DNA from 3 places in the Bacillus sp. FDAARGOS_235 genome. Region 3 is predicted to be linked to each of the others. Evidence: riboswitches for the same ligand, from Rfam matches in the RefSeq annotation. Region 3 holds a riboswitch; each other region holds the start of a gene.
The links. Region 3 has a riboswitch for magnesium ahead of A6J74_RS08870 (P-type ATPase actuator domain-containing protein). Riboswitches for the same ligand answer to the same signal wherever they lie in the genome.

Region 1 (10,259 bases), 280 kb from region 3:
CTCGTCCTTAATCAGAACGGGTGTTTTTCTTTTTAGAAATTATAACCCAGAAATTTAATGTTAAAATTTTATCGTTTTCCGAAAGAAGACTTCTTCCTCAAAAATGAGAAGGTGTGAAATACCAATTTTAGATAATCAAAAATTAGAACATATAAATGAAATAGTTTGTTTTGTAATTGCTGAAAATAAGCAAGTATACAGTTCATATCAAATACAAAGGATGTTCCAATCGTATAACTTGTTTGGGGATTTATTTCATGATTTTACATTTGTAACCATCCACGTTTTTTGAGCTCTTTATACAAATTACTCACGTGGCACCCCATTTCCTTTGCAATATCTGGATAATTTACTCCTTGATTATATAAAATTATTGCTTGTTTGCACTTTTCATCCCATGTTTCTTCTATCGATTTTACTTTTGTCGATCTCTTTCTAAATTCTTTTTTACCCAGCGTAATAAGTTTTTTTCCTATGTCGCATTGTTCAATACAATACTGTTCTACATCCGTTTGATATTTACAATTTTTACAATATTCATCCTGCAAACGTATTATTTTTACTTTTTTCGCGACCGCTCTCATATCGTATTCACTCCGATTTGATTTATATATATCATAATTTTACGAGCGTACTCTTGCAATTTACGTTAATCTCACAATTAATTCCAGTAAAAGCTCTACCAATAGTCTTATTCCCTGTCCTTTCTTAGCAAAATTTCCTGTTGGCAAATATCATTCCACTTTAATTTCCTAAAGGGTAATTTTATTTAGAATTGTTAACTTGGAACTGATAAATATCCAAAAATGAATGCATTAATAATTCTGTATTCCTAGAAGAATGATAGTAGCCATCACTATCTTTGAAATGGAATAAATTACTAGTGCAATAACTAAATGAAAGGAAAATAAATCCAAACAACAGGTTTTATTTGCTTTTGTAGGCATTCTAACAATAGGAGGTGTTTCGTCTGTTACAGGTTGCCCGCCAATCTGTAGTAAAGCTTTACTTAAATGTTTTCTCTTGAAAACTGTATTTTAAATGTACTCTATACGTAAATTGATTCATTTTTTGCATCCGTATTCTTTGCTTCGTGTATCTTTTGCCTTGTCTTTAATGCTTTATATTTTCAATGATTGCTTTTTCTTTTGATTTAATAATTTCTATCTGATATATATTACTATTAATTTCCTAATATTTTTATGCTTATCTATATAATAAAAAGAATTTTAAGAATTGAGACCAGCCAATTATATATATATTTTCTCAGCCATTATGAATGCTTCATCCCTTGCCACGGATTTTTACAATGTTATATTTTTTTTACTGTGTTTATTTTATTGTTTAGCAATAATTCTAATGAAAAAACAACAGATTGATTTACGGAATCAGTCTGTCCAAAACGAGAAAGAATTCATCCATTAAAAATAGAATCTTATATTGATAATTATATATTATGATTATCAAACTTAATTTTATTGAAAATTGAAATATTAAGTAGTATTCCTATTGCTATTAAATTAACCATTAAAGAACTTCCACCAAAACTTACAAATGGAAATGGGGTACCCGTAAGAGGAAGTATTCCCGTAATACCGCCTAAATTAACAACAGATTGCATACCAATCATACAGCCTATACCAATTGCTATAAAACTTCCAAAGGGATCTTCACATAGCTGTGCAATTTTTAGTGAGCGAAGAACTATAGCTAATACTCCGGTCATTATAATGAATACACCAATAAATCCTAATTCTTCAGAAACGATTGCCATTATAAAATCAGTATGTGGTTCTGGGAGATAACCAGTTTTTTGAATGCTATTTCCGAATCCACGTCCAATAATTCCTCCTGAGCCAATGGCAATAAAAGAATTTACAAGCTGATATCCATTCCCTTGTGCATCAACAAAGGGATTGAGAATCGTAGTAATACGTGTCTTTTGAACTTCTGACAAACTAAATTGAATCAAAAAATATAAAATAGGTAACCAAAAAATAGAACCGAGTATAGTTCTTTTAATTAATAGATTTATATTTATTCCCGAGCAAAGAAATATGCTACAACCTATACCTAATATTAAAAGAGCAGATCCTAAGTTTGGCTGTTTATAGATTAGGAAAAAAATTGTAGCTAAAAAAAATAAAAGTTTTCCGCCCCCAAACCAAGTTTGTTTAACTGGTCCTTGTCGCAATGCAAAAAAACGGGCTGTTACAAGTATTGTTCCTAATTTAAGAAATTCAGCTGGCTGTATTCCAAAGATCCAAGATTGAGCATTATTTACGACCTTTCCTTTCCATAAAACCATAATTAACAAAAAAATTCCCCCAATCATAATACAGGTTGAGACTATTCGTTTTTTCCATATTTCATATGGGAGAATAGCACAAACTATTAGCCCAATTGTTCCTAAAAATAGCTTTGTTAATTGAGAATCGACAAAGTGCCTACTGTTATAGCCGTAATGTTGAACAGCTACAATGGAGCTCGCGCTATACATCATGATAATACCTAAAGTACATGTTATGAATAGAGGGAGGAGCAATAGATAATCGAGTTTTAATATTTTTTTCATTTTTATATCCTCCTGATTTACATTAACACTTAATATTACATTTGCTAATGAATAGAATCTTGTTCTCACCAATTAATAAATAGTATTTTTGTTTTGAGAGATCCTATCGCTTACACCCTGTTTTCTTACGTAAAAATCCCCCTAGTTACATACTAGGGGGATTTCAAAATGGCATGACTAAATAAAGCTTTTCTCCCCCTAGTAGAGCTTTGGCACTATACAACGTAAAGTAATGGAAATTCATTACTTAGCTATCTTAAGAAGAGCCTTAATCCGACAATTCCTGTTCTACCCATTGGCGTCTTTCGACATTTTTGGGCAATAGCCTGTGTTTGTATAGGAGCCTCACCTAACAGGTTTAGCAATATAAATTTTATGTGTTAGTTTCGTGTAGCCAGCATAAATACTTTTTTTTTGCTTGTCAAGTAAACGTATTGCTAACTTTATATTCTTTATTGCTTTATAAATCTTTGAGAAATGATTTGAGAAATTGTATTTAATTGTCTCATATAGATACATATTTGCGATTTGGAATGTATAATTTGATTAAGTAGTTTAACCATATAAATTTGATAAACAGTAAAGAAGATTTTAATCATAAAATAAGATTTTTTGAAGAATGTTCTTTTGAAGTACGGTATGATTAATGATGCAACTTCTGCTATAAAGTTACAAATTAATTATAAACAATAAGTTTCTTATACGAAATTTCATATGTTTTATAACTTTTTTTCGAACTAATTGTATTTAAATTTTATATCTTTTAAGCAGAATTTCAAATTTGTAATAGAATCTAATTACATTTCTCTAAAAAAGAATTTTTTATGAATCAAATCGAAAGTTAGTTGACAAATATTAAATTCTGGTTTAAATTTTGAAGTAATTCAATAATCTTTGTTAGGTGAGGCTCCTGTATAGAGAAACGCTGCTGCCCAAAAATGTCGAGAGACGCCAATGGGTCAACAGGAACGGTCGGATTAAGGCCCTTTTTAATGTAGCTGGTTATAAAAACCTATGCTATACAGTGCTAAAACTCAACGAGGGAGTGGTATACGATTTGATAGAAAGACACCTCTGGGATTTTTGCAGAGCTGTCTTAATAATCATTTATTTGTATTGTAAAAAAACCTTTACTCCTTTTTGAGTAAGGTTTTTTTTGTTTAATGTTATTTATTTTTATCTTGTCTATATTCAAAAAGGAGGTAGTTCTAAATAATAAATTGATTGCAATGTAACTATTAATGCTCTAATCAAAATTTAGACAGGTAAAATAATACAAAACCACTCATGAAACTCTAGAGTCTCCCTTAGCAATATGAGGAGGAGTTAACATGAAGAAATTATTAAATGAATTACTTGTAACCCAAAATGATTTGGATGCAGATAAAGTTTTACGTCATCCGTCGTATGATGTTGCGCAAGAAATAAAACGGTTTTCAATTGAAGATCAAGTCATATTACTAGATAAGATTCCTGTATTAAAAAGCTCAAAAATTCTTCAACATTTGAGTATAGAAGAAAAATATAATATCTTAATTCACTTATCTGAAAACAAAGCTAAAAAATTACTAAATTTACAACCGATTGATGAAACAGTAGATCTACTTCTAGCGGTTCATCCGGAAAAACAAGCTCAATTAATGGCGTATCTAAATAAAATTACAAAACATAATGTAAAAAAGTTAATGGCTTTCAAACCTGAAACGGCAGGAAGTCTTGTCACAAGTGATTATGTTGCAGTTAGAGGGAATTGGTCAGTAAAAATGACATTGAAGTACATTAGGGAACATTCTGAAAATGTAGAATCAATTTCTTATATTTATGTTCTTGATAGTCATGGTTATCTTAAGGGAATCGTTTCCATACATGAATTATTACTAGCAGCAGATGAAGAGATATTATCTAATATCATGATTCGAGAGGTGATTTCAGTACCTGCTGAGGTTGATCAGCAAGAAGTTGTAAAAAAGCTACTGAATTATAATTTAGCAGCAATACCCGTAACAACAGCAAATAATGAAATGATTGGTATTATAACATTTGATGACGTAATGAATGTTATGGAAGCAGAGGCTACAGAAGATATCCAAAAGTTAGGTGGAAGTGAACCATTAAATCAATCTTACTTTGAATCTAGTATTTGGAGCATTTTCTTTAAACGCCTACCATGGTTATTGCTTCTTTTTGTTGCTGAGGCATATACAGGTACAGTACTAAAGTATTTTGAAGACGAAATTGAAACAGTAGTTGCCCTTGCTTTCTTTGTTCCATTATTAGTAGGTACTGGAGGGAATACAGGAACACAGGTTGTAGCAACAATTACTCGTGCAATCGGTATTGGAGAGGTGAAATTTAAAGACATTTTCCGTGTAATGAAAAAGGAATTTGCAATTGGTATGCTTCTCGGACTTGCACTTGGGGTAGCTGGGCTCATTCGTGCTTATATGTTAGGGGTTGGAACAGAAGTTGCACAAGTTGTAGCAATCACTTTATTATTTATTGTTATTTGGGCTTCGCTTGTCGCAGCTGTTTTACCTTTAATTTTGAGAAAATTTAAATTAGATCCTGCAGTCGTTTCTGGTCCATTTATTACAACATTTGTTGACGGAACAGGATTAGTAATATATTTCTTGGTTGCAAAAACGTTATTAAATTTGTAAATATACACTGAAATAAATACGAAATGTAGAATAAGTATTTTGCCTTGCTTGCTAAGACATAGTGGGGAACTCGGGAATAAGGAGAACAAACACTTTTGTCTTTAGGTAAATAATATTTTAAAGGATTCATTGAATGTAATTAATGCCGGAGGATAAAACTATGAAACATCTAAGAAAAATCTTCAAACGAATTTTGCTCCTTCTTTCTATTTTCATGCTTATTGGCATAGGAATATTATTTGGTACTAACTATGGCCGAGATTTTCGTGTAACAATTGCTGGGAGTATACTAACTTCTCAGCATCCACAATATGCGAAATATACATTCCTATCCCAAAAGGAACTAGATAAATTACAAGATAGAATTAATCATCCAAAATGGTTAAATAGTGATGAGAATATTTATAAAAAAATAGCAGGAAAAAGATTAGAAGAATTAAAAAATCAGCCATTAAAAATTGACGTAGAAACGATTAAAAGTAACAAAGATAGTCGCTTTCTTTTCGAAGGAAAATTAGTCACTATTAGTAACCCTTTCAATGTTAAACTTGTTAGCCATCAAGGAACACAGGGCGATAAAAGAGGAGAAAAAATTAGCGTAATGGCAAAACGTAATCATGCACTTGTTGCTGTGAATGCAAGTGGATTTGCCGATGAAACAGGAAGGGGTGGAGGAAATATTGCAACTGGAATAGTAATAGAAAATGGGAAAGCAATTGATACAAATATAGATAAAAATACCCCTACAATTATTACGGGCTTAACAAAGTTTGGACAAATGATAACAGGGAATTATTCTACCCAACAACTTTTGGATAAACAAGTTGTTTCAGCAGCAGGATTTATGCCACAGTTAATTGTTAATGGAGAAAAAATGATTACAGAAGGAGACGGTGGTTGGGGCTCTGCTCCCCGAAGTATTATGGCGCAAAAAGAAGATGGCACAATAATGTTTCTAGTGATTGACGGTAGGCAGACACATAGCATAGGAGCTACGTTAAAAGAGTGTCAAGATATTCTATATGAAAAAGGAGCAATAAATGCAATGGCTATGGATGGAGGTTCTTCTGCTACGCTATATTTAGGAGGAAAGGTTATAAATTCACCTTCTACATTATCCCATGAAGATCGTTATTTACCGAATGCTTGGATAGTAACAGCAAACCAAAAACAAGAAATAAGGGTGACAATAGATGGGGAAAAAATAGATACTAAAAAATCAGATGAATTTGATGCAAATATTTCAACTGATTTATAAATTCTTAAATAAATGAAGGTTTAATTAAAGTTTAAAAACTAACATACAAAGAGTGTAATAAAATTGAAAGTTTTATCATTTAACATTCATTAAAGAAAAGCGTATAGAGATACTCAATCATATGGAAAATCTCCAAGAAGTTAAAAGAAGGATAAATAATGTATACAGCTTACACTCATATTCAATTATATGCTTTTAATCTTATAGTATTTGCTACAGCTATGTGAAATGGACAACCTGTAAAAATAATTGTTGTGATCAGATGAGTAAAGATTAATGTGCAGAGTGAATTAGAAATCATACCTGAAGACATTTCATCAAACATCAAAGCAACACATTAGTCGCTTTGATGTTTGTAATGATAAAAGGGTGATAAAAAACATAAACAATAGGTGTATCAAGCAAAGGGATAATACACCTTAAAACTACATTGTTAAACAACATGCGTCATCGTGTAGTATATCTTATTTATTTTTAATTATTTTAGGTTCAATATTACATCTTATAAATCGTTTTTTCTATGATTTCCTAATTTCCAACTCTCGTCTTTTTATTCAATCATAATTACTATTTTAAGGATGTTAAAGTAACTCCAATACTAAACGTAAAAGGAATAATAAAAGGCATATGGCATTTTGTGTCACTCTTTTTTACACTTCATAACAAATAAGGATAAAAGAACAAAGTAAGTTATGCTTTTAACCTTTACTGATAGGAGAAAATGTTTGTATAGACCCACATACTTATTATTTGGTAATGTATGAAAGAAATTAAAATGATGAGATATAGACTTATAACTAAACAATTGAATTAAACAATAATATTTTGAAACAAGAGTAAAGTTAAGGTGGGGATAACTATGAATGCTAACCAAAAAACGTCCTTATTGGCAGCATGGATTAGTGTAATTAGCAATATATTTCTGACTCTCATCAAAATTATAGTCGGTTTACTTTTCAAAAGTCAGGTATTATTAGTCGATGGGATTCATAATGCTGCCGATGTTGTAGCATCCGTAGCCTCATTGGGATCAATGAAAATTTCAAACCAGCCAGCTGATGAAGATCATCCTTATGGACATGGTAAAGCAGAAGTTATATCATCAGGAATTGTAGCTGTAATTTTAATTTTAGTGGCTTTATTTATGGTTTATGAATCAATAAAGTCATTATTTGAACCAGCGACAGAACCCCATATAATTGCTTTTATAGCAGCGATTATTTCATTAATATGGAAGCAAATTTTATATGTATACACAATACGAATTGGTCGAAAAACAAGAAGCAACGGGCTTATAGCAACTGCTTATGATCATCTTGCTGATGTTTATGCCTCAATTGCAGCTGTAATTGGAATAGGTATTGCTTTGATAAACAATACCTATTCCATTCCATATGCAGCTTATGGGGATCCTTTAGCTGGTATTATCGTTTCCTTTTTCGTAATAAAGTTAGCGATTAGTATGGGGAAAGAAGCAATATATATATTAATGGAAGGTGGTATTCCTACCGAGAAATGTAGTGAATATAAGAGAGTAATTCAGGCCCATCCTTTTGTAAAAAGAATTGATAGAATGCGCGCACGTGATCATGGTCACTATGTATTAATTGATATTAGAATTAGTGTTCCGGCACATTTAAGCATCCAGCAAGGACATGATATTTGTAGGGATATAAAAACTACTATTATTAATCAGAACCCAGAAATATATGAAGTACTAATTCATTTAAACCCATGGTATGAGGAGAAGTAGGTTTAGTGAATTATAGATAGATATAAGTAAGTAGTTAAACCGTCCTTTTTAGATATTGGAGAATTGGTCGACTTGTATAATGTCCATAATTAAAAAACATTTATAGTTATGAGTACAATACATCTCAACTACATTATTTATAGAAGAAAAAACGTCCTATTAAAATATAGGACGTTTTTATCTATGATTTACTAATTTCCCAACCTTCGCATGTTTTCTCTAATTCAATTACAATTACCTTTTTAGAATCTTTTTTATACAAAGCATCAACAAAATCTGAAAGATAAATATCATTGAGGGGAATGAATTAATATATGAGGGTTCATTTTCAATATTTAGCTCTCAAATGAAGCAACTTTAGTATTCACTCAAAAGTCCATTGTCTATGAAACAACTAAATTTTTAAACGGCTTTAATAGACATCTACCATTTACATAGACGGATGTCTATTGTATTTTTGGCGGCAAGATTAAATAGCTTTTTTGTTACTTTACAATAAAGTATACTTAATATTAGTAATTCATGTAATTAGGAGTGGTTTCTATATTTAGAGAAAATACAAAAAGGATACTTCTGTCATTAGTAACAAATCCAATACTAATAATTGTATACGGGATTTTTTGTTATGAGTTGGCCTTATACTGTCAGTACGGAAGAATGAATTATAATATTTACATTTTGTTATTATGTATAGTACTTTTTATATCCATAACTACATTTACTACAATGCGGGTGATAAAAAATAGAGAATATGAATCTAAAAAATTAACTAATTCAATAGCATGGAGATCCATTTCTATTATCATTATTGTTGCAATTACATCATTTTATGGGATGCAGATTTATAAAAGTGCAATAAATTACAATGGCAAATTGGCATGGTTTGTAGAAAAGTTAAAACATGAAAGGTCAGTTAAACTTAAACATAATAATATATATAAATCTGGAGTAGAAGGTATTTTTGAAGATATAAATAAAAAATATCCTTTGCCAAAGAAATTGTATATGGCAACTGATTTTGATCTTACATTTCATTCAGATGGAACAATTACAGCGTTTGATACATTTGTTTATGGGAAAAATGTTGATGGGAAAGAAGAAACTTATTTAATCTCTTATAATGAGAAGAAATCAGAAGATATTACTATAATACGAGACGGATACGCAAAGCCTGATTATAATGATGATAAATTAGTAGAACCTTTAATTAAAACGGTTAAGGCGATTCCAGTTAAGCAAACGGTCAAAAAATGGAATGAAAGTAAGTATGGGTTGATTTATTATGGAAAAAGAAATTGGGGATCCAATACAGAGGGAATTATTAATATTACTAAGGATGGTAAGGGGCAGAGTCTTAAAGAAGCAGCTTCTGATATCATTGGATATACTGTATCTATATTTGTCCCTGGAAAAGAGAAAGAGCTAGTCCCTGCTAGATATAATTTAATAAGTGACGCAAGTTGGAGTAAATCAAAGACGCCTCCAAAAGAAGATAGGCTTAAAGAGAAGGAACAACAAGATTTAAAGAATGAAAAAGAACAGTTTTTCCTATCGAAAGAAGTTGGTTATAAACTAAATATGACAGATAAAGCATTAGGGAGCGCCTTTTATTCATTAAGCAGGACTAGTGATGAAGGGAAAACATGGGAGGTTATTAATCCAGACCCATTTAATAGGGGGATTGGTAGTGTATCAGGAATCACTTTTATAAATGATAAACTTGGTTTTTTAGGAGCAGTTAGACCTTCTGGTAATGAGGGAGAGTTATATCGCACAGATGATGGGGGGGTATCTTTTAAAAAGGTAGAATATCCGCCGCATGAAGTGAAATTAGATTATACACAGTCCGCAATAAGTCCTTTTGATTCTCCTAGTATGCCATATGAGAAAGATGGGGTTTTTAATATGTTAGTTGGACAAGGGGCAGATGGAGACTACAATGGCGATAGTAGTGCACTTTATCAATCAAAAGATAACGGAGAGACATGGGAATTTGTAGAAGAAGTGAAAAAA
Region 2 (10,259 bases), 2.5 Mb from region 3:
AACTCAAGTACTTTAAATGCACGTGTTTCTTGCTTTTGTAACCTCGTTTCAATAAGTTGTTTCACATTTAGAACATCTTCCCCATGCCCTGATAAAATACGTGAAATATTCATTTCACTTAAACGTTTTAACGTTTGATTGTATTGTAGCAATGGACGTGCTCTTTCCGTTTGCCCTTCATATGGTGGTTCTAATATTGGATTTGAAGAAATATGACTAATGAGAGCATCCCCACCAATTAATATCCCATCGGATTCTCTATATAAAGAAATATGAGTAGAAGCATGGCCTGGGGTTTCAATTACTGTAAACCCAGGTAAAGAATCAATACGATCCCCCTCTCTCACAGTATGTGTTAACGATCTATTACAAGAATATTTAAGTGTCCTTGTCGTCAATAATGCCTCGTCATTCAAAAATGCTGCTGGAACACCGAACTGCAAGGCTGTCTCTCTAAAAAACTCATGATACCGCTTTAAAAACTCTGGATTTTGCGTGATCCACGGCTCATTCCAAGGGTGTCCAATAATATTCGTTTTCTCAGAAAATATATTTAAAAGTCCACAATGATCCGCATGATGATGCGTAATCACTATCGTTTCAATATCTTCTATCGTATAACCTAATGCACCTAATTGACTTTCTAACGCATTTTTTGCCTCTTCTGTATTCGTCCCTGTATCAATTAATGTTAATGTCTCCCCCTCAACTAAAAACACATTCACAGTCTCAACTGCAAATGGCACAGGAATCTCCATTCGGTGAATCGCCGTCATGCTTAGCCCCCCTGACTCTTTCCGGTTCAAAAATGAATACTTCTTCAGTTTACAACTTCTACATAAATTTGTCATTATTTTCAGATAAAAAGAGGTGTTTTCTATAAAAAACCGAATGTATGTACATTTATAAGTATTTCTAACCAAGTTTAAAGGAGGAACATCATGTCTATTCAAAACATATCCTTTCTCGGTGCAGGCTCTATTGCCGAAGCGATTATTGGTGGATTGTTACACGCAAATGTAGTTAAAGGAGAACAAATTACCGTAAGTAATCGTTCTAACGAGACAAGGTTACAAGAGCTACATACAAAATATGGTGTCAAAGGTACGCATAACAAAAAAGAACTACTTGCTAATACAAATATTCTTTTTCTAGCAATGAAACCAAAGGATGTTGCAGAAGCGCTTACCCCTCTTAAAGAATATATAAATAAGGATTTGCTTATTATTTCGCTATTAGCAGGTGTTTCTACTCACTCGATTAGAAACCTACTTCAAAAAAACGTTCCGATCATTCGTGCAATGCCAAATACATCTGCCGCTATTTTAAAATCAGCTACCGCTATTTCGCCTTCAGAACATACAACAGCGGAACATATTCAAACTGCAAAATCTTTATTTGAAACGGTCGGTCTCGTCTCTGTTGTAGAGGAAGAAGATATGCATGCTGTCACTGCATTGTCTGGAAGTGGACCAGCTTATATTTATTACGTAGTAGAGGCGATGGAAGACGCCGCAAAAAAAATTGGTTTAAAAGAAGATGTTGCAAAATCGCTTATTCTTCAGACGATGATTGGTGCTGCTGAAATGCTAAAAGCAAGCGAAAAACACCCTTCTGTTTTGCGAAAGGAAATTACATCTCCTGGCGGAACTACCGAAGCAGGCATTGAAGTATTACAGGAAAATAAATTTCAACAAGCACTCGTTTCTTGTATTACACAGGCAACGAAACGATCACATGATCTTGGAAAAACATTAGAACAACTCACAAAAGAAAAATAAAAATGGAGCTCAATCTTACTTGAGCTCCATTTTTTATCATCATATACTTTTAGTTATTACTCTTTCCAAAAATCTCTTCTTGTAGACGACGACCTGTCGGTGTTGCTGCAAGCCCGCCTTCAGCTGTTTCACGAAGTGCTACTGGCATCGTTTGTCCGATTCTAAACATTGCCTCAATCACTTCATCACATGGAATTGTACTCGTTACACCAGCTAATGATAAATCCGCTGAAATCATCGCATTTGAAGCACCCGCTGCATTACGCTTTACACAAGGTACTTCTACAAGTCCTGCAACAGGATCGCACACTAAACCAAGCATATTCTTTAATGAAATTGCCATCGCTGTAGCTGCTTGATCTGGTGTTCCACCAGCCATCTCAACTGCTGCTGCCGCTGCCATTCCACTTGCTGAACCAACTTCTGCTTGGCATCCTCCTGCCGCACCAGAAATACAAGCATTATTCGCAACTACCATACCGAAAGCTCCTGCTGTAAATAAAAATTCAATCATTTCTTCACGTGTAGGTTGTAATTTTTCTTTCAGTGCAAACAGTACACCTGGCACTGTTCCAGCAGAACCTGCTGTTGGTGTTGCACAAATAATCCCCATCGCCGCGTTTACTTCATTTGTTGCAACAGCTTTACTCACTGCGTCCAAAATCGTATCTCCAGATAAGCCTTTTCCGCTCTTCATATACGCTTGAACTTTTACAGCATCACCGCCAGTTAAACCAGTTGGTGATTTCACGCCGCGAATACCACGTTCTACTGCTTGTTCCATCACGACTAAGTTCTTTTCCATACCAGCAATTACTTCTTCACGTGAAATATGTCTTGTTTCCATTTCACATTGAATCATAATTTCTGCGATTTTTACATTTTGTTCTTTAGCTTGCGCCACTAGTTCCGCTGCGTTCCGAAACATGGTGTGTCCCCCCTGCAATTAATCCATAATAGTTACTTGACAAATATTTTGTTGCCCTTTTATTTCTTCAATCACTTCATCTGCTAACAATTCATCTGTTTCAATGACCATAAGCGCTCTTCTTCCTTTTTCTTTACGAGAAACGCTCATTGTACTAATGTTAATCTCGTGTTTCGCAAGAATGGAAGCTACAGCTGCGATAGCACCAAAGCGATCGTTATTTACAATAAGTAGTGCTGGACTCGTGCCTGTTAATTGAAGATCGAATCCGTTTAATTCTACAACTTCAATTTTACCGCCACCAATTGAGCAAGCAACAACTTCAATTTCCTCTTCACCTTTATACAGACGAATTTTCGCTGTATTTGGATGCGGAGCATTTGCATCTTCTTCAATGAATTCCACTTCAATCCCGCGTTCTTTTGCAATATCTAACGCACTTGGAATACGTAAATCATCTGTTTCAAATCCAAGTATTCCACCGATTAGCGCTACATCCGTACCGTGACCACGGTATGTTTTTGCAAATGAACCATATAATGAAATGCTAACTCTCTCTGGCTCATGACGAAACAGCTGACGAGCAACTTGCCCCATTCTTGCCGCGCCTGCTGTATGTGAACTTGATGGACCAATCATAACCGGACCAATAATATCAAACACTGAGCGGTACTTCATCATAACTCCCCCTAAACCTCTATGAAAAAAATTTATTCTACTATTTTATTAAGCTGCCACATTTGTTGCTGTTCCAGTTCTACCACGAATTTGTTCCGCTGTACGAATTGGATAGTTTTTGAATAAAATGAACCAATATCCTGAAATAATACCAGATACCATAATACATAAGAAATATAGCATTACTTTCATTTAAAACGATATAAGATAACCAGCAATAAATCCTGGTAGCAATCCAAAGTTTAACACAGAAGCCATTGCAAGCATAGCATAAACAGGTGATATAACCATTGTTAATACAACTAAATTTGCACCCGCTACTCAACCTAGACTACCTGCTGATGTTCTGAACTCTTTTAAAGAGTGGTATACCAATTAAATCCCCACCAACTTATTATTAAAAAAGCTTCTACTAAACCACTTGCAACAGCTACACTAGCTAATCATACCGTTTAGCTAAAAAGTAAAAAAGACTTAGTACAAATAATGATATCTTTCCTATTATAATCTCCATATTACTCTCTCATGTTTTAGTCAACTTCACTTGTTACGACAATGACTAATATGCATGTGACTTATAATAAATTGTAATCTGCCCTCATTATAGCTTGTTTTTTATAAAACGCTTACTTTTGTTGAATTTTAAAAGTTCTGAATAAAAGTCCCTTTCTGCTATTTGTATTACTTGTATGTCATCTGACTTATATAACAGTTTTTCTAAATAATCATTATTACGTATTTTTATCCTATATATTCAAACCATTCTAAGTTTCTGTATCATCCAAGTTTAAGTATAAAATAATAACAGTTTTATTTTTAAAATTTTTTAGACATAAAAAAATGGTAACCTAATGTTACCATTTTTTCAAAAATCATTATTTTTCTACTGGAAATGATTTTAAATCTGTCGCTATTTCTGTATTAGGAAATAACTCTCGTGCCTCTTTCAATAATTCCTTATATGTATCTCCTTGATAACGAGAACTAATGTGAGTTAATATTAATCGTTTCGCATTTGCATGAAGTGCAATGCTCGCAGCTTGCTTAGATGTGGAATGAAAATAATCATGCGCTTGTTGTTCATCGTCTGCCGCAAAAGTTGCTTCATGAACAAGTACATCAGCATTTTGTGCTAGCTCTCTACTCGCTTCGCAATATCGTGTATCACCTAAAATGGTAATAATTCTTCCCTTTTGAGGCGGACCGATAAAATCTTTTCCATTTAGTATCGTACCATTCTCTAATTCAACTACTTCTCCATCTTTTAAACGCTTAAAGATTGGCCCTGGTTTCACTCCCATTTCGAGCAATTTATCGACTAAAAGAACACCTTGTATATCTTTCTCTACAATACGATATCCAAAACATTCAATGCCATGTGACAATTTTTTCGTTTCTACATAAAACTCATTATCTTCAAACACAGTACCTTCTTCTGTTATCTCAACGATTTCAAGTGGATATTTCACATGTGTCGTACTTACTGATAATGCCACTTCAATAAATTGTTTAATTCCTTTTGGTCCGTACACTGTTAATTTTGTTGTTCCACCTTGAAACGAACGGCTACCCAATAAACCCGGCAATCCAAAAATATGATCGCCATGTAAATGCGTAATAAATATTTTCTCAATGCGGCGTGGACGTACAGACGTATGTAGTATTTGATGTTGCGTCGCCTCGCCACAGTCAAATAACCAAGTCTGTCCTCGTTCTTCTAACAACTGCAAAGCAATTGCTGAAACATTCCTTCCTTTTGAAGGAACACCTGCACCAGTTCCTAAAAATACAAATTCCACTTTCTTTCCTCCAGCTCTTTATATAATCTATCTTTCATCTTACGGAATGTTATTTCAAATGGCAAATTGAATTTACATAACCAATCATCTAGACAACTATATAACACGAACGTTATACTCAAAAAATTTAGCTATCGTTCGTGTTTTGTGGTAAAATGATTGTACTACATTTTAAGGGAGCGTTTTATTATGAAAGAAGTATTTCGTTTACAAACTGATTTTTCATCTTCATTTGATCGCTGGGTAAGTTCTTTCGTGTCTGATCACCCAGCACAATTAGAATGGACGACTTTAAAAGAATTAATCCATGAATATACAACATCACATACAAATGAGACATTACCAACATATATTTCTTCAGCTTTAACATATTACGCACAACGCGTTTCAACAACAAATAACTCAGAAATTGTTATTTTTGAAAATCCTACAATCTCATAATCTATTATAAAAAGCACTGTAATGAGTGCTTTTTATTTATATTCATTATTTTTTATTTTTCCAACTTATTCTCAAAAAATACAACTTATTTCATACTATATACCCTTCATAAATCTATTTGATTTTTCAAAAAAACAGATTAAAAAGATATTGACACTACGATTTTACAGTGCTAACATTCAACATGTAATTGAATATGGTCTCTGTTAGGTGAGGCTCCTGTATAGAGAAACGCTGCTGCCCAAAAATGTCGAGAGACGCCAATGGGTCAACAGGAAAGGTCGGAATGAAGGCCTTTTTTAACGTAGCTGGTTTCAGTACCTATGCTATACAGTGCTAAAACTCAACGAGGGAGAGGTGCATGTATTTTGTCATACACAAAAACTGTTTTTAGCTATGTTTACTAACAGGCTTTCGTGTGGACGTTTTTTAACTGTGAATTCAGACCTTTACTCGTTGTGAGTAAAGGTCTTTTTTATGTCTTTATGCACCTGACTATGAAACAAACATAGCATATTCAGAAACTATTAAATTGGACGGAGGTGAGGAACAGTGGCAAGTGATGATTCGGCCCAGATACCCATATGTTTTACGTTAATATTTCATCATGTAGGTAGGAAAGAAGCTGTTCCTCCTAATTTTAAATAGTCGAGTAACAGTTTGTTTCCTCCTTCATGCCAGAGGAGGAACTACCGATGTTTAATTTTCAAAGACAAGAAACAAAGCATGCTTACGATCAAGATAGCATGCAAACAAATAACAAAGTATTAGTGGAAGTTGCAACACAAGATATAAACTCTGCATTAAAACTTCTAGAAACTACAGAAAATGGACTCTCTAAACAAGAAGCGTCCCGTAGACTTTCTTTATATGGTCCGAACGAAATTGCTCATAATAAAACATTGCCGTGGTACATTCAATTTCTGCTGGCATTTAAAAATCCATTTATTTTTGTTTTATTAGCTCTTGGAGCGCTCTCTTTTTTCACAGATGACATGCAAGGAACAATTGTCGTATCTGTAATGGTACTTCTAAGTTCAGCGATTCGCTTTTTACAAGAATTCCGCTCTCAAAAAGCCGCGGATAAATTAAAGGCGATGGTTCGAACAACCGCGAGCGTCTTTAGAATAGATGGATTTGTACACGAAACAAAAAACGTAACGAATTTAAATCGAAATTATACAATAGAAATTCCAATTGAAGAACTTGTACCTGGCGATATTATTTCACTTTCAGCCGGTGACATCGTTCCAGCTGATGTGCGTATTTTATCGGCTAAAGATTTATTTGTTAATCAGTCTTCATTAACCGGGGAAGCACTTCCTGTAGAAAAATACGAAAACTGCTACCATACAGAAAACAAGCATATCTTACCAAAAAATATGAAAAAAAATTTCAATCCACTCGATATGGAAAACCTTTGCTTTATGGGTACGAATATTGTAAGTGGTAGCGCAAAAGCTGTTGTCGTTTCAACAAGTACCGATACGTATTTCGGCTCTTTAGCGAATAAAGTAATCGGGAAGCGCGCAGAAACAAGCTTTGATAAAGGTGTAAACAAAGTAAGCTGGCTCTTAATTACATTCATGCTTATTATGGCGCCCATTGTCCTTCTCATTAATGGATTCACAAAAGGTGATTGGCAAGAAGCTTTCTTCTTCGCTATCGCTATTGCAGTTGGTCTTACACCTGAAATGTTACCAATGATTGTAACTGCTAATTTAGCTAAAGGTGCTGTGAACATGTCTAAGCAAAAAGTTATTGTAAAACAGCTAAATTCTATTCAAAACTTAGGCGCGATGAACATTCTTTGTACAGATAAAACTGGGACATTGACAGAGGATAAAGTTGTTCTTGTTAGACATTTAGATCCTACTGGTAATCCATGCAATCGTGTATTACAGTTTGCATATTTAAATAGCTTCTATCAAACTGGATTGAAAAATTTAATAGATAAAGCTGTTATTGAGCATACAGAAGAAAAACAAATGTTCGACCCTTCAACGTTTCAAAAACTAGATGAAATTCCATTTGATTTTGCCCGCCGTCGCATGTCCGTCATCGTCAAAGACATCTCAGGTGAACATACAATGGTTTGTAAAGGTGCCGTGGAAGAAATTTTATCCATTTGTAACTACACTGAATCAAACGGAAAGATTGTTCAACTTACCGAGGAAATGCGCTCAAATGTCAAACAACTAAGTGAGACATTGAATGGCGAAGGTATGCGTGTAATTGCTGTAGCTTATAAAAAAAATAGAAAAATAAATGATAAAGAGTACGCGGTAAAAGATGAAACTAATATGATTCTCGCTGGATATATTGGCTTTTTAGATCCACCGAAACCATCTGCATCTGTTGCTATTCAAGCATTACAGAAACATGGTGTACAAGTAAAAATTTTAACTGGTGATAATGAAATTGTTACAAAAAAAGTTTGTAAAGAAGTTGGATTGGATATTGGTGAGCCTATCCTTGGCTACGAGATCGATTCTTTACCAGATAAAGCATTAGCAAAACTAGCCGAAGAAACAACAGTGTTCGCAAAAATAAATCCAATGCAAAAATCTCGCATTATTCGTGCCTTACAAGGGAACGGTCATACAGTAGGTTATATGGGGGATGGTATTAACGATGCCGTAGCATTACGTGATGCTGACGTTGGAATATCTGTTGATACTGCAACTGATATCGCAAAAGAGTCTTCCGATATTATTCTACTTGAAAAAAGTTTAACTATATTAGAAGCGGGTATTTTAGAAGGACGCACTACGTTCGGAAATATTTTAAAATATATTAAAATGACGGCTAGCTCTAACTTTGGAAATGTATTTAGTGTGTTAGTGGCCAGTGCTTTCATTCCCTTTTTACCGATGCTTGCCATTCACCTTTTAATTCAAAACTTGCTTTACGATATTTCACAGCTGTCTATTCCATGGGACAAAATGGATAAAGAATTTTTAGAAAAACCGAGAAAATGGGATACTGCAAACTTACGGAACTTCATTATTTGTATCGGCCCAATTAGTTCCATATTTGATATTATCACATACGTAGTCATGTGGAATGTCTTCGGTGCAAATACACCTAGCGAACAATCATTATTCCAATCTGGTTGGTTTGTCGTTGGACTGCTCACACAAACTTTAATCGTTCACATGATAAGAACACAGAAGATTCCATTCATTCAAAGTACTGCATCAGCACCGGTACTGTTATTAACCGCTTGTATTATGGCAATCGGAATTTATATTCCATTCTCACCACTTGGTGCGGCTGTTGGTTTACAAGCATTACCACTTAGCTATTTCCCTTGGCTAGTAGGAATACTATTAGGCTATGCTTTCTTAACACAATTCCTGAAAAAAGTTTATATTAAAAAGTTTCATAGCTGGTTATAAAGTGAAACTTTAATCAGTGGGGGTCTTACTGCCCGCAAATAGCGGGATAAAAACGAGAATGAGTGGTACTCCCCACTCATTCTTAAAAACATCACACGTACTTATATGTATGGAGGTGACCATGATGGTATGGTATGACATTGTATTAAGATTATTTATCGCAATTATTATAGGTGCTTGCATCGGAATGGAAAGGCAATGGAGACACCGGATGGCCGGTTTACGGACAAATGCTCTCGTATCACTTGGTGCCTGTATATTTGTTTTATTATCCGTCATGCTTGATCATGATGCTAGCCCCTCACGTATTGCTGCTCAAGTTGTTAGTGGGATTGGCTTTTTAGGAGGCGGTGTGATTATCCGTGACGGTTTTAGTATTAGAGGATTAAATACTGCGGCTACTTTATGGTGTGCTGCTGCTGTCGGTACTCTTACAGGCGCTGGTTTTCTCCTTGCAGCTATATTAGGTGCAGCCGGCGTTTTACTAGCAAATATACTACTTCGCCCGATCGCTCTCTTTATGAATAAAAAATCAAAAGAAGAATCACCTGAACAAACAAACTACTTCCTTTCTCTTACTTGTTCCGAAGAAAATGAAGCACATATTCGTTTTTTACTCATGCACATGGTAAGTACAGAAGGTCTCGGTTTAAAAGAGTTATATAGTGAAGATGTAGATTCTAAGCAAAAAGTCTGTATACAGGCTACATTACATTGCAAGACAAATGCGGCTATCTTAATTGAAAAAATAGTAAGTAGAATGTTATTAGAATCTGGCGTTACTGCTGCTGGGTGGAGGACTTCTTTAGATTTAGAAGCAAGTTAAATATGAAAGGTGTCATGCTATTTACTACTTCATGACACCTTCTACATAAACTTATTTTCTAACTTTTGTTGAAACGACTTCTCTTGCTTACGTAGTAGTTGACTACCTCGTTGTAAAAGCGGTGTTCCATACTTATCATTAATTTGATCAATGACAGCAAGTAGTGGTTCTTTTTTCGCATCCTCTTCAAATGAAAACAAATCTAATTGTTTCACCGATTCTGTCTTCCACTCTATTTCAGTAGCTGTAACACCTAATAAACGAACGGAATCACCGTCCCAATGTTGCTTCCATAAACGGGATGCTGCTTGAAAAATATCGCGTTCTTCCCAAATTGCATTTTTCAATTGCTTACTCCGTGTTACCGTTCGCCTATCATGGTATTTAATCATAATTTGAATATTA
Region 3 (10,259 bases):
CGTTGGAATTAGTCTGACTTTCTTCGCCAATATCATCAGAAGCCTATTCCTTTACTGTGCGATTATTCGGACACTCATCTTTTAGATAATGAAAGATGGATTCCTCTGAATAGTAGCGTGTTCCACCAGCATTCTCGTAAGACTACTCGGATGCAAACCTGTTAATTCTGATACTTGACTAACTCGTAAAAATTTCATTATTATTCTTATCTCATTGAACCTACAATAGTACGTATGTTCGATATATTCAATGAGGTTTGATAGATTTAATTAAATTTATCTCGTTCAACTAAGGGCGCAATTCCTTAGCCAGTTCTCTTATGAACTTCTCATGTTTTCACATGAGCGCAGACTATATGTTTATCTCTTTAGGGATAGAGGATTTTTCCAGCACCATAGGCTTGTGATGTACTCTCGTCAGTTATACGAGATAGTCGTTGAACGTTCATCTTATCACTTTTGACTTAGATGATTCGAGGCGGAAGACCCATTGTTCTAATGTTTAGGATTTAACCTTGCATCATCTGATTGATTTTTTCTGCTTTCGCGACATTCACGCTCGCTATTTCTAGCCACGTTGTAGTTCAATCAGCTTTAGGGATTGCCCGCAGTTAACCCTCACTACTAGCCAATCACTTGACTAGCAGGGCTTACTGATATATTTAATTAACATTGGTTATAATCGGTTAAATAAATCGTAACAGTTAGTTACCCTCTTCTTCCTTTTTCTTCTACTTTATCATGCCATCCTATATAATAGGAATAGAATTTAAAAAGGGGAGTGCGAAGGTGACAAAAACGAAATGGCTAGTAGGTGGTGTCGTAACGTCTTTAATGACTGGCACTTTATTTGGTTGCGCACAAGATCTTCCCCCAAAACCGAATGATAATAGTTGTTCTGATTGGGATTGGGATGATGAACTTGGGGTATGGCAGTGTGATGATAGTAGTTCAGGTTATCGTGGGCATTATTTCTATGGTGGGCGATACTATCAAAATAAATCCACTTTTAAAAATTCATCGGCGTTTAAATCGTATCAATCGTCTGCTGAATTTAAAGGTGGAATTGGAAGCGGTTCAAAGGGAGGATTTGGAGGCTAAAATATGTCGCAATACATAAGGGATCGAAAAGAATTTTATTTAAAATATCCGAATTTTTGGTCGGATTTATATGAATGTGAATATAGTTTGTTTCATGTTTTTTCTATAACAAATCAGACTTTGGAACAATTACACTTAGCGACTGAACGAATGGGTAAAATATTTTTTAAGACTGCTAGACTTTTGCGAAATTTAAGTGACGAACAGCTTCTTGAGCTTGGTTTTCCTCCTGCGAGCTTATCATTCATTAGAATGATAGGATTATTTCCTGAATCTGTTATTTCACGATTTGATTTCGTTATAACGGTTGATAACCAAATTAAAATGCTTGAGTTTAATAGTGATACACCAACTTTTATTATGGAATGCTTTCAAATGAATGGAAAAGTTTGTGAAAACCTAGGTTATGATGATCCAAACTCGGATCAAGAACGATTACTATCTTCTGGTGTTACGAAAGCTGTAATGGAAGCGACAAAGGGATTAGACAATCCAAATGTTGTTTTTACAGCACATCATGAACATATTGAGGATTGGAATACGACTATGTATTTAAGTCAGTTATGCCATGTTGAAAATAAAGTAGTGCCAATGTCAGAACTTAGAATTACGAAAGATGCTCTAGTTGATAAAGATGGGGCGAAGATTGATGTTTTATATCGCCAAACGTATCCGATAGAAGATTTAATTGAGGATCAAGATCCTGAAACAGGAGATTTGGTAGGTGTGGAACTGCTGCAACTTGTAAAAGACGGAAATCTCTTTATTATAAATCCTTTGTCTGCCTTTTTACTTCAGCCAAAATCAATTCAGTGTCTTATTTGGGGATTAGCAGAAGAAGGGGCTTTTTATACAAATGAGGAACAACAGTGGGTTAAAGAATATATGCTACCTACATATTTAGAACCAGATTTATTTTTAGGAAAAGGTTCTTTCGTTCAAAAACCTTCGTTTGGTAGGGAAGGTGACACAATTACAATTCGCGATAAAGACACGAATATTATGATTCGAAATGCACATGAAACATATAAAACGTCATTGCCGATATTTCAAAAGTATATAGAGCTTCCAGTTGTATGTTTGGAAACTGAAAAAGGAGTGGAGAAACTATCGTATGTGTTTGGGGCGTTTTTAATCGCTGGAAAAGCGAGCAGTATCGGTATACGTGCTGGGGAAAAGATTACAGGAAATGAATCTTATTATTTACCAGTAGGTATTAAGAAGGGGGAAAATAAATGATTAATTTTTTACTATATTTAGCAGTATCACTCGCACTTTTATGTATAGGTTTGTTCCTTATGGAAGTGACAACGAAAGTGAAAGAATTTAAGTTAATGGCTCAGGGTAACAAAGCGGTCAGTTATGTACTTGGAGGAAGGGTACTCGGGCTAGCTATCGTTTTATATTCAACGGCCGCTAATTCCATTTCACTTTTGGATATGGTTTCGTGGGGAGCGGTTGGTATTTTGGCCCAAATTATTGTTTATTATTTAGCTGAGTGGCTTACACCACGCTTTAATATAAATAAAAGCCTTGAAGAAGATAATCAAGCAGTCGGCCTGTTTCTTATGTTTTTATCACTTTCAATTGGTATTGTAATTGCTGGTTGTGTAACTTACTAAAAACTTACGTTTTATACGTAAGTTTTTTTCGTTCGCTAACTTGTACTATATATGAGAAAATAGGCTAACAACAGAGAGGGCTTTTCTGTAATAAGGAAAAGTTTCCATACAAAGTGTTGACATCTATTTTAAATAAGAGTAACATTTTCTATGTAATTAAAATAAGTCTCTGTTAGGTGAGGCTCCTGTATAGAGAAATGCTACTGCCCAAAAATGTCGAGAGACGCCAATGGGTCAACAGGAATGATCGAATTAAGGTTTTTCTTAACGTAGCTGGTAATGAACCTATGCTATACAGTGCTAAAACTCGGCGAGGGAGAGGTCCGTAGATTTCTAATTATATTAGGAATCGTTTATTTGTGTATGCAATGACCTTTGCTCTCTTATGAGTAAGGGTCTTTTTTGTTACCAATCTATGAGTCATTTCATAATATAAACTATAAAAATAAACGAGGAGGTGAGGAGCATGTCAAATTCTGACTCGGTTCCGTTACCCATATACTTCAAATCAAAAATATATGATGTAGGCAGGAAACGACTTGTTCCTCCCTCTATATTTATCATAATGTAGCGTTTATATACATAATTAAGCGCTAGACACTTTCACGGTAAAGTGGATAAATTGAGAAACAAAGCGTTTCTTCCTATGTTGTAAAGGAGGAGACGATAATATGTTATATGTAAACAAAACTGTGGGTAACACGTCATATAAACAAAGTAAAAAATCAATGAAAGAACAAACAATGCTTCAAAAAAATAAAGATTTATTAATTGAAATTGCAACAAGAGATGTAAAATCTGTATTTGCGTATTTTAAAACAACAAGAGACGGATTATCTATGAAAGAGGCGCAAAAACGTATTCAAGTATACGGTCGAAATGAATTGACTTCAAAAAGAGCGCGTATTGCAGAAGTAATAATGAAGTTAAGTGGAATGATTCCAGGTTTTTCAAAACAACATGTGCGTGATCAATTGCAATGTGAAACAATTACTGTGTCTAGAGTAGAATGTGCTAGTAGTACAGGGCTAAATAACGAACTGAAAATGATGAAGTTACCAGTACAAGAACTTGTACCAGGAGATATGATTTTTCTTTCAGAAGGTGATATAGTACCGGCAGATGTACGTATCATTTATGCAAATGATTTATTGGTAAATGAATCTGTGTTGACAGGGAACGATGCAAATGTTGAGAAATTTGAAAGTTGCTACCACCTTGAACGTAAAAGATTTATTCCATTAAAACGGATGAAAGACTATAATCCACTTGAACTTGAAAATGTATGTTTTAAAGGTACTAATATTATTGGTGGAAATGCAAAGGCTGTAGTTGTTTCAACAGGTAAAAATACGTATTCAGGAATACTTCATACTTGTTGCAGTAGAACGTCTTAATGTGTTAATGATGCTAAATATATAAAAACAATGTATAATAGACAAAGTTGAAAAAACGTAGAATGGTAATCTATTTATATAACCTTACGTGATAACGTGAGGTTATTATTTTTTGTTAGTAGGAGAGGAATTATGAAAAAAGTATTATTAGTTGATGGTATGGCACTATTATTTCGTGCTTTTTACGCAACAAGTGTCTACGGACAATTTATGAAACGACAAGATGGTACCCCGACGAACGGGATTCATGGTTATATGAAGCATTTATTAACAGCAACACAAGCAATCGAACCAACGCACATTGTAACGTGCTGGGATATGGGAAGTACGACATTTAGAACGGAATCTTTCTCGAATTATAAAGCAAATCGTGCAGCACCGCCAGAAGAATTAATTCCGCAATTTGATTTAGTGCAAGAAATGACTGCGAAATTATCTATGCCTGTAATAGGCATGAAAGGTTATGAAGCGGATGATTGTATTGGTACGCTTGCAAAACAATATTGCAATGAAGCAGAAGTTTATGTTTTGACAGGTGATACAGATTTACTTCAACTTGTTGATACGAATGTTACAGTTATGCTTCTTCGTAAAGGAATTGGAAATTACGAGTATTACACACCGGAAAAAATCATGGAAGAGAAAGGTGTAGAACCTTGGCAAATTGTCCATGCGAAAGCTTTCATGGGAGATACGAGTGATAACTATCCAGGCGTAAAAGGTATTGGTGAAAAAACAGCGTATAAGCTTATTCAAGAATACGGCACAGTATCGGCAGTACTAGAAAATATAGCATCATTAACGAAAGCGCAGCGTACAAAAATTGAAAGTGATTTAGAGAATTTAAATATCTCTTTACAATTAGCGCAAATTCATTGTGAAGTTCCAATTTCATGTTCGTTAGAAGAAGGGTTACACACAATGGACGAAGAAAAACTACGCTTTGTATGTAACGAAATGAATTGGGGAAGACCTGAAATGTTAATAAACATGTTATAAATACTAGAAAGACCGATTTAGAATGAATCGGTCTTTCTTTTTTTGTTCACAAAGTTGTCAGAAAATAAACGGAATTTTCATGTGAAGTTCAAATGGATTTCACAACAATCAATTATTATAAGTCTACACAGATAAATCCTTATCCCGCATTAACGGGCGGTGGGACTTCTATATCAATATTATCGCTGAATAAAGAGTGATGATGGAAGAGTAACTCCCTGTAAAGGCCCGATTGATGTAGGCTAATAATTAGTGAGGGTACATCCTTTCATTGATTAAAGTTTCAAGTTATCTTTTATATAAACCATCCCCCAAGGAGGAAAATAAACATGCGAAAAAAAGTGAGAAAATCCTTTAAACAATTATTAATAGAAAATAAACAATCCCTACTAACTAATAAAGAGAATATGAAAGAAATTGAAGAACGGATTGAGAAACGACATGTAGCATATAGTGCTGCTAGCAATTGATAATTTTGTTTATGAAAAAAGCTTGTAGTTTGGATATTATCCGAACTACAAGCTTTTTCTTTTTTGATTAACGCCACCAAATCCAAGTCCAAAAGTAATTTCGTATATTTCGAGGAGTAATGCGTATGAAACGTTCACCGTCAAAGAAACAATTAAAATTTGGTAGTGTGTCATCTGGATTTTCTGGAATAAAGGTGACGATGTTTTCGTTACTTGTAACGGTTACTGTAATTGGTGGATCGGTAGGCGAGATTTGAAGTTGTAAAGAAACGTTTGCTGTGTTTTTAAATTCATTATGAATAGGTGGACTTATCACTTGTACTGTGAATAACACGATAATTGTTTCGTTCGGTTCCAAATTAGTAGCGACTAGGAAACCGATATTCGGGTTCGCTAATGGCGAGCGTTCCCCATTAATGAAGACAGTGCCGTTTATAAATTGTAAACCTGCTGGAATGGTGTCTTGTAACGAGATATTTGAAAGTGAAATCTCGGAAGTGTTCGTAATACGCACCGTGTAATCAAAATATTGATTTAAATAAGCTGAGCTGACGGAAGCATTTTTCGTGACTGTTGCAGTTGCAAATTGAACTGGTATACGAACAATATTTGAATTAACAATGAAAGTAATAATTGGATCCTGTGGTGTCAATTGAAAAGCAGCGGTAACTATTGCAGAATTTATAATTGTACTGTTTGAAGGAATAGAAGTTACGAGAACTTGAAATGTTATAGTTGCTACTGTATCTGCAGATAAAGAACCAATATTAATACCAGTGTCTGGACGAACATTTGGAACTGGAGTACCGTTAATTGTTACACTGTTTTCTATAAATGTTGTACCAGCTGGAATACTGTCTATAACAGAAGTACTGATTGTCGGGATTGGGGAGTGATTAAATACCGCTAATGTGAATGTAATGATATCTCCTATAACGGCGATAGATTTGTCTGCTGTTTTTTCAATGCGAACCATCGGATCAATGACTGTCGTTGTAACGGTATTTGTTTGTTTTGTAATTGTAATAGGTGGTTTTGTTGGATCGATGATAACGGTATAGGAAACAGAAGCATTATTATTAATTGTAGATTGAAGAGTAGAAGAAGATATTGTCACTTGGAACGTAATAATAACAGATTCATTAGGAGCAAGATTACCTAATGTAATACCATTTTCAGGATTCTCATTAGGCTGATTGATTCCGTTAATCGTAACACTACCAACAACAAAAGTCGTATCTATTGGTAAGGTGTCTCTGACAAGAAGGTCTTCAATCGTTACATTACCGCTATTCGTAATCGTAATTGTATACGTTAAAGTTTGACCAGGTAAGGCATTTGTTACACCAACAGATTTTATGGCAATGACATTATCATTTTGGACAGTAGTGGTGACGGTATTTGTTGTAGTCGTATTTGTAACAGGGATGTTATTTGGGTTGACTATATAGTTAAAAGTAGTAATTGCGTTGTTGTGTAGTTCGTTTGGTGTTGGAATAGAAGTTACAGTTACTTGGAAGGAAGCGATAGCATTTCCACCTACCATTATAGTGCCAATTGGTATGCCGCTTACTGGATTCACTCCTGGAAGAGTTTCTCCGTTTACAATGACGCTATTTTCAATAAACGTAGTACCTTGAGGAATAATATCTTGAATAACTACATCATTTGCTGCAACATTACCAGTTTGATTTAGGGTAATCGTATACGTTAACGTATCACCGACCGTTGCAAATGCAAGGTCAACAGCTTTATTACTATTTAAATTCGCGTGATGAATTTCTGTTACGGCAGCTGATGAAATAATAGTTTCGGTAATAGGTGGTTGATCTGGTACTGTGTATTCATATTGAATTGTACTCGTGTTAGAGATTGGGTTTGTTTGCGGAATGGAAGTAACCCGTACTTGGAATAGAATAGTTGCTGTCGTATTAGGCGGAATGCTATCAATTTGTATACCGTTAAGTGGGTTGTCATTTGGACGAGCGTTGCCATTCACAATAACACTATTCTCTATAAAGCTCGTATTTGCTGGAATGATATCTGTAACGATAATGTTTTCCACTTGTATATTTCCGTTATTTATGATGGAAATTGTATAAGGAATGATAGTTTGTAGGTCAGCATATTGGATAGGTGTTGTTTTTGTCGCAATTACATTAGCAGAAATAACTTCAGTGAAGGTAATGTTACTATTCGATATTTGTTCTTCCCCGTTTATCGTATAACGAGAAGTTGATTGATTTTGAACATGGCCGCTAGCTGGAAGAGCTACGACTGTAACAGAAAATGTGACTGGGATAGAAATGTTAGGAGCAATCGTTCCTACGAGTATACCGGTACTTGGATTGGCGTTAAGCTGTGGAATGTTATTTACTAAAACGCTACCGTCTATAAAGGTTGTTCCATCAGGAATGTTGTCTGTAAATACAACAGCAGTAGCATCCGTATTTCCTGTATTCGTTAAAGTTGTTGTATAAGTTAAAATGCCACCAATCGTTACAGAAGTCAAATCAACAGTTTTAAGTGAAACGATATCAGCATCATTAATTTGAACGAAAGTAGTGTTGGAAATAGTAGATTTTTGAATTGGTGCAAAGTCAGGGTTGAAAATAAAGTCGTAGACGATGTTTGCAGTATTAGGTGTTGGATTTACAGCTGGTAAATTCGTAACGGAAACTTGGAATGTTATTGTAGCCATTTGACCTGATGCGATATTAGGAATGGAAAAGCCGATATTCGGGTCTGCTGCAGGAAGTACAGTATTGTTAACTATGACACTTTCTGGAATAAATACTGTTCCATCCTCTATAGTATCTGTAAAAAAGATGGAGTTAGTTGTAGTGGATCCGTTATTTTGAATGAGTACTGTATATTCAATGGTTTCATCAATATTAGCTAATACTGTATTAGCGGATTTTGTAGCGATAAGAATAGCATCAATAAATTGTATATTTGTAGTATTGGAGGAGGTCGTTTCTGAAATTGGTGGTAAGCTTGGGTCTGGTTGATACTCATAGTGGATGACGGCGATATTATTAATGTTATTTTGAGAAGGTGTAGAGACTACATTTACCTGGAATGTAACGATAATCGTATTATTTGGAAGGATAATATTAAGGGTGATTCCAGTAATTGGATTTTCATTAGGCCTTGATATGCCATCTACAAGGATGCTATTTGGAACGAATGTGGTGCCAGCTGCAATCGCGTCAATTAGGAGAGTATTTGTAATAGGTACTGTACCAGCGTTTGTAACTGCGACTGTATATGTGATGATTTGACCGATGCGTGTAATGGATCTATTGGCGGATTTAATTGCACGAACATTAGCCGTCCGCACTTCCGTGTTTACTGCATTTGATAACGATCTACGCTGAATAATTGGAGAACTAGGGTCAATTTGGTATTCATATGAAGTGTCTGAAATGTTAATGACTGTATTGTTCTCTGGTATATTTGTAAGTTGTACTTGGAATGAAATAGTGACTGTTTCATTTGGTTGTATCGTGCCAAGAATTACTCCGTTTTCAGGATTTGCTCCAGGCTGAATCACATTATTTATTGATAAGCTATCTTCGACGAATATAGTACCTTCTGGAATGTTATCAATGAACACGGTATTGTTAGCTGGAACGGTTCCTATGTTTTGTAGTGTATTTGTGTAGGTAATAGTTTGCCCAATTGCTACGAAAGTTACATCCGCGCTTTTGACAGAAATAATATTTGCATTTTGAAGTGATGTTGTAACAACGTTAGAATTTGCAGAGCGATTCACCGGTGGAGCTGTAGGAATACTTACATATTGGTAAGTTGCTGAAGATTGATTTACAATTTCAGTTTCAGTAGGTGGATTATTTGTTTGCACTTGAAATAGTATCGTTTTGGAACTGTTTGCTGGAATTGTTCCAATCGGTATTCCGTTTTCTGGATTTACACCTGGCTGCAGGACACCGTTAATTGTGACACTATCGGGAACGAATGTAGTCCCAGCTGGAATAGAATCTGTGAAAATAATATTTATTGCATCAACATTACCGATGTTTTTCACTTCAGAAATATAAAGTATAGTTCCACCAATATCTACAGTTGTTGGATTGGATGTTTTTGTAATTGTCAATTGTGCTTGCACGAAATTTGTAATGACGATATTACTTGTAGATGTTTCAGTAATAGGCGGTTGCCCTGGATCTGGTTGAATTGTATACGTTGTATTGGATTGATTTGTAATTGATTCTTGCGAGAATGAATCGTTAATAAGAATTTGGAACGAAATAAGGTGAGTAGCGTTTGCTGCTAGGTTAGGCAAAGTAACACCTACATTTGGATTTGCACCAAGTATAGCTGTTCCGTTAAGTGTAAAACTATTTTCTACGAATGTAGTCCCTTGGAGGATAGTATCCGAAAATATGAGATTAGTAGTTGGAATATTTCCGGTATTTTCTAGTGTTATCGTATAAGTCAAAATATCACCTGTGGTTGCTTGTTGTGCATTGACTGCTTTTAAAGAAAGAACAGTCGCGTCCGAAATTTGTGTGAAAGCTGGATTAGACGTAATTGTTCGAGAGATGATAGGAGCGGTCGGATCAGAGATAAAAGTATAGTCAATACGGGCTGTATTAGAAATTGGATTCACGCTTGGAATGGATTGGACGATAACTTGGAATGTG

Region 1: it holds a riboswitch for magnesium, as region 3 does, so the genes downstream of both, mgtE (magnesium transporter) here and A6J74_RS08870 (P-type ATPase actuator domain-containing protein) in region 3, are expected to answer to the same signal.
Region 2: it holds a riboswitch for magnesium, as region 3 does, so the genes downstream of both, mgtA (magnesium-translocating P-type ATPase) here and A6J74_RS08870 (P-type ATPase actuator domain-containing protein) in region 3, are expected to answer to the same signal.

What each region holds. Positions count from the first base shown of each region.
Region 1 is NZ_CP020437.2:1,139,586-1,149,844, reverse strand. It holds gene A6J74_RS07485 (helix-turn-helix domain-containing protein) at 264-584, opposite strand; gene A6J74_RS07480 (FtsW/RodA/SpoVE family cell cycle protein) at 1,448-2,575, opposite strand; M-box (ykoK) riboswitch at 2,763-2,939, opposite strand; M-box (ykoK) riboswitch at 3,462-3,629, shown strand; gene mgtE (magnesium transporter) at 3,907-5,235, shown strand; gene A6J74_RS07470 (phosphodiester glycosidase family protein) at 5,396-6,493, shown strand; gene A6J74_RS07465 (cation diffusion facilitator family transporter) at 7,353-8,246, shown strand; partial or broken gene A6J74_RS30650 (DUF4878 domain-containing protein) at 8,428-8,517, opposite strand; gene A6J74_RS07455 (WD40/YVTN/BNR-like repeat-containing protein) at 8,781-10,259, shown strand, end outside.
Region 2 is NZ_CP020437.2:4,163,408-4,173,666, reverse strand. It holds gene A6J74_RS23840 (MBL fold metallo-hydrolase) at 1-776, opposite strand, end outside; gene proI (pyrroline-5-carboxylate reductase ProI) at 942-1,781, shown strand; gene sdaAA (L-serine ammonia-lyase, iron-sulfur-dependent, subunit alpha) at 1,831-2,709, opposite strand; gene sdaAB (L-serine ammonia-lyase, iron-sulfur-dependent subunit beta) at 2,728-3,387, opposite strand; gene A6J74_RS30510 (hypothetical protein) at 3,436-3,570, opposite strand; gene rnz (ribonuclease Z) at 4,263-5,186, opposite strand; gene A6J74_RS23810 (DUF3932 family protein) at 5,376-5,627, shown strand; M-box (ykoK) riboswitch at 5,823-5,990, shown strand; gene mgtA (magnesium-translocating P-type ATPase) at 6,323-9,028, shown strand; gene A6J74_RS23800 (MgtC/SapB family protein) at 9,153-9,854, shown strand; gene A6J74_RS23795 (DNA polymerase IV) at 9,896-10,259, opposite strand, start outside.
Region 3 is NZ_CP020437.2:1,414,648-1,424,906, reverse strand. It holds partial or broken gene A6J74_RS30390 (RNA-guided endonuclease InsQ/TnpB family protein) at 1-36, opposite strand, end outside; gene A6J74_RS08885 (hypothetical protein) at 790-1,101, shown strand; gene A6J74_RS08880 (glutathionylspermidine synthase family protein) at 1,105-2,340, shown strand; gene A6J74_RS08875 (DUF350 domain-containing protein) at 2,337-2,723, shown strand; M-box (ykoK) riboswitch at 2,885-3,050, shown strand; gene A6J74_RS08870 (P-type ATPase actuator domain-containing protein) at 3,395-4,120, shown strand; gene A6J74_RS08865 (5'-3' exonuclease) at 4,253-5,119, shown strand; gene A6J74_RS08860 (FbpB family small basic protein) at 5,449-5,589, shown strand; gene A6J74_RS08855 (DUF7507 domain-containing protein) at 5,657-10,259, opposite strand, start outside.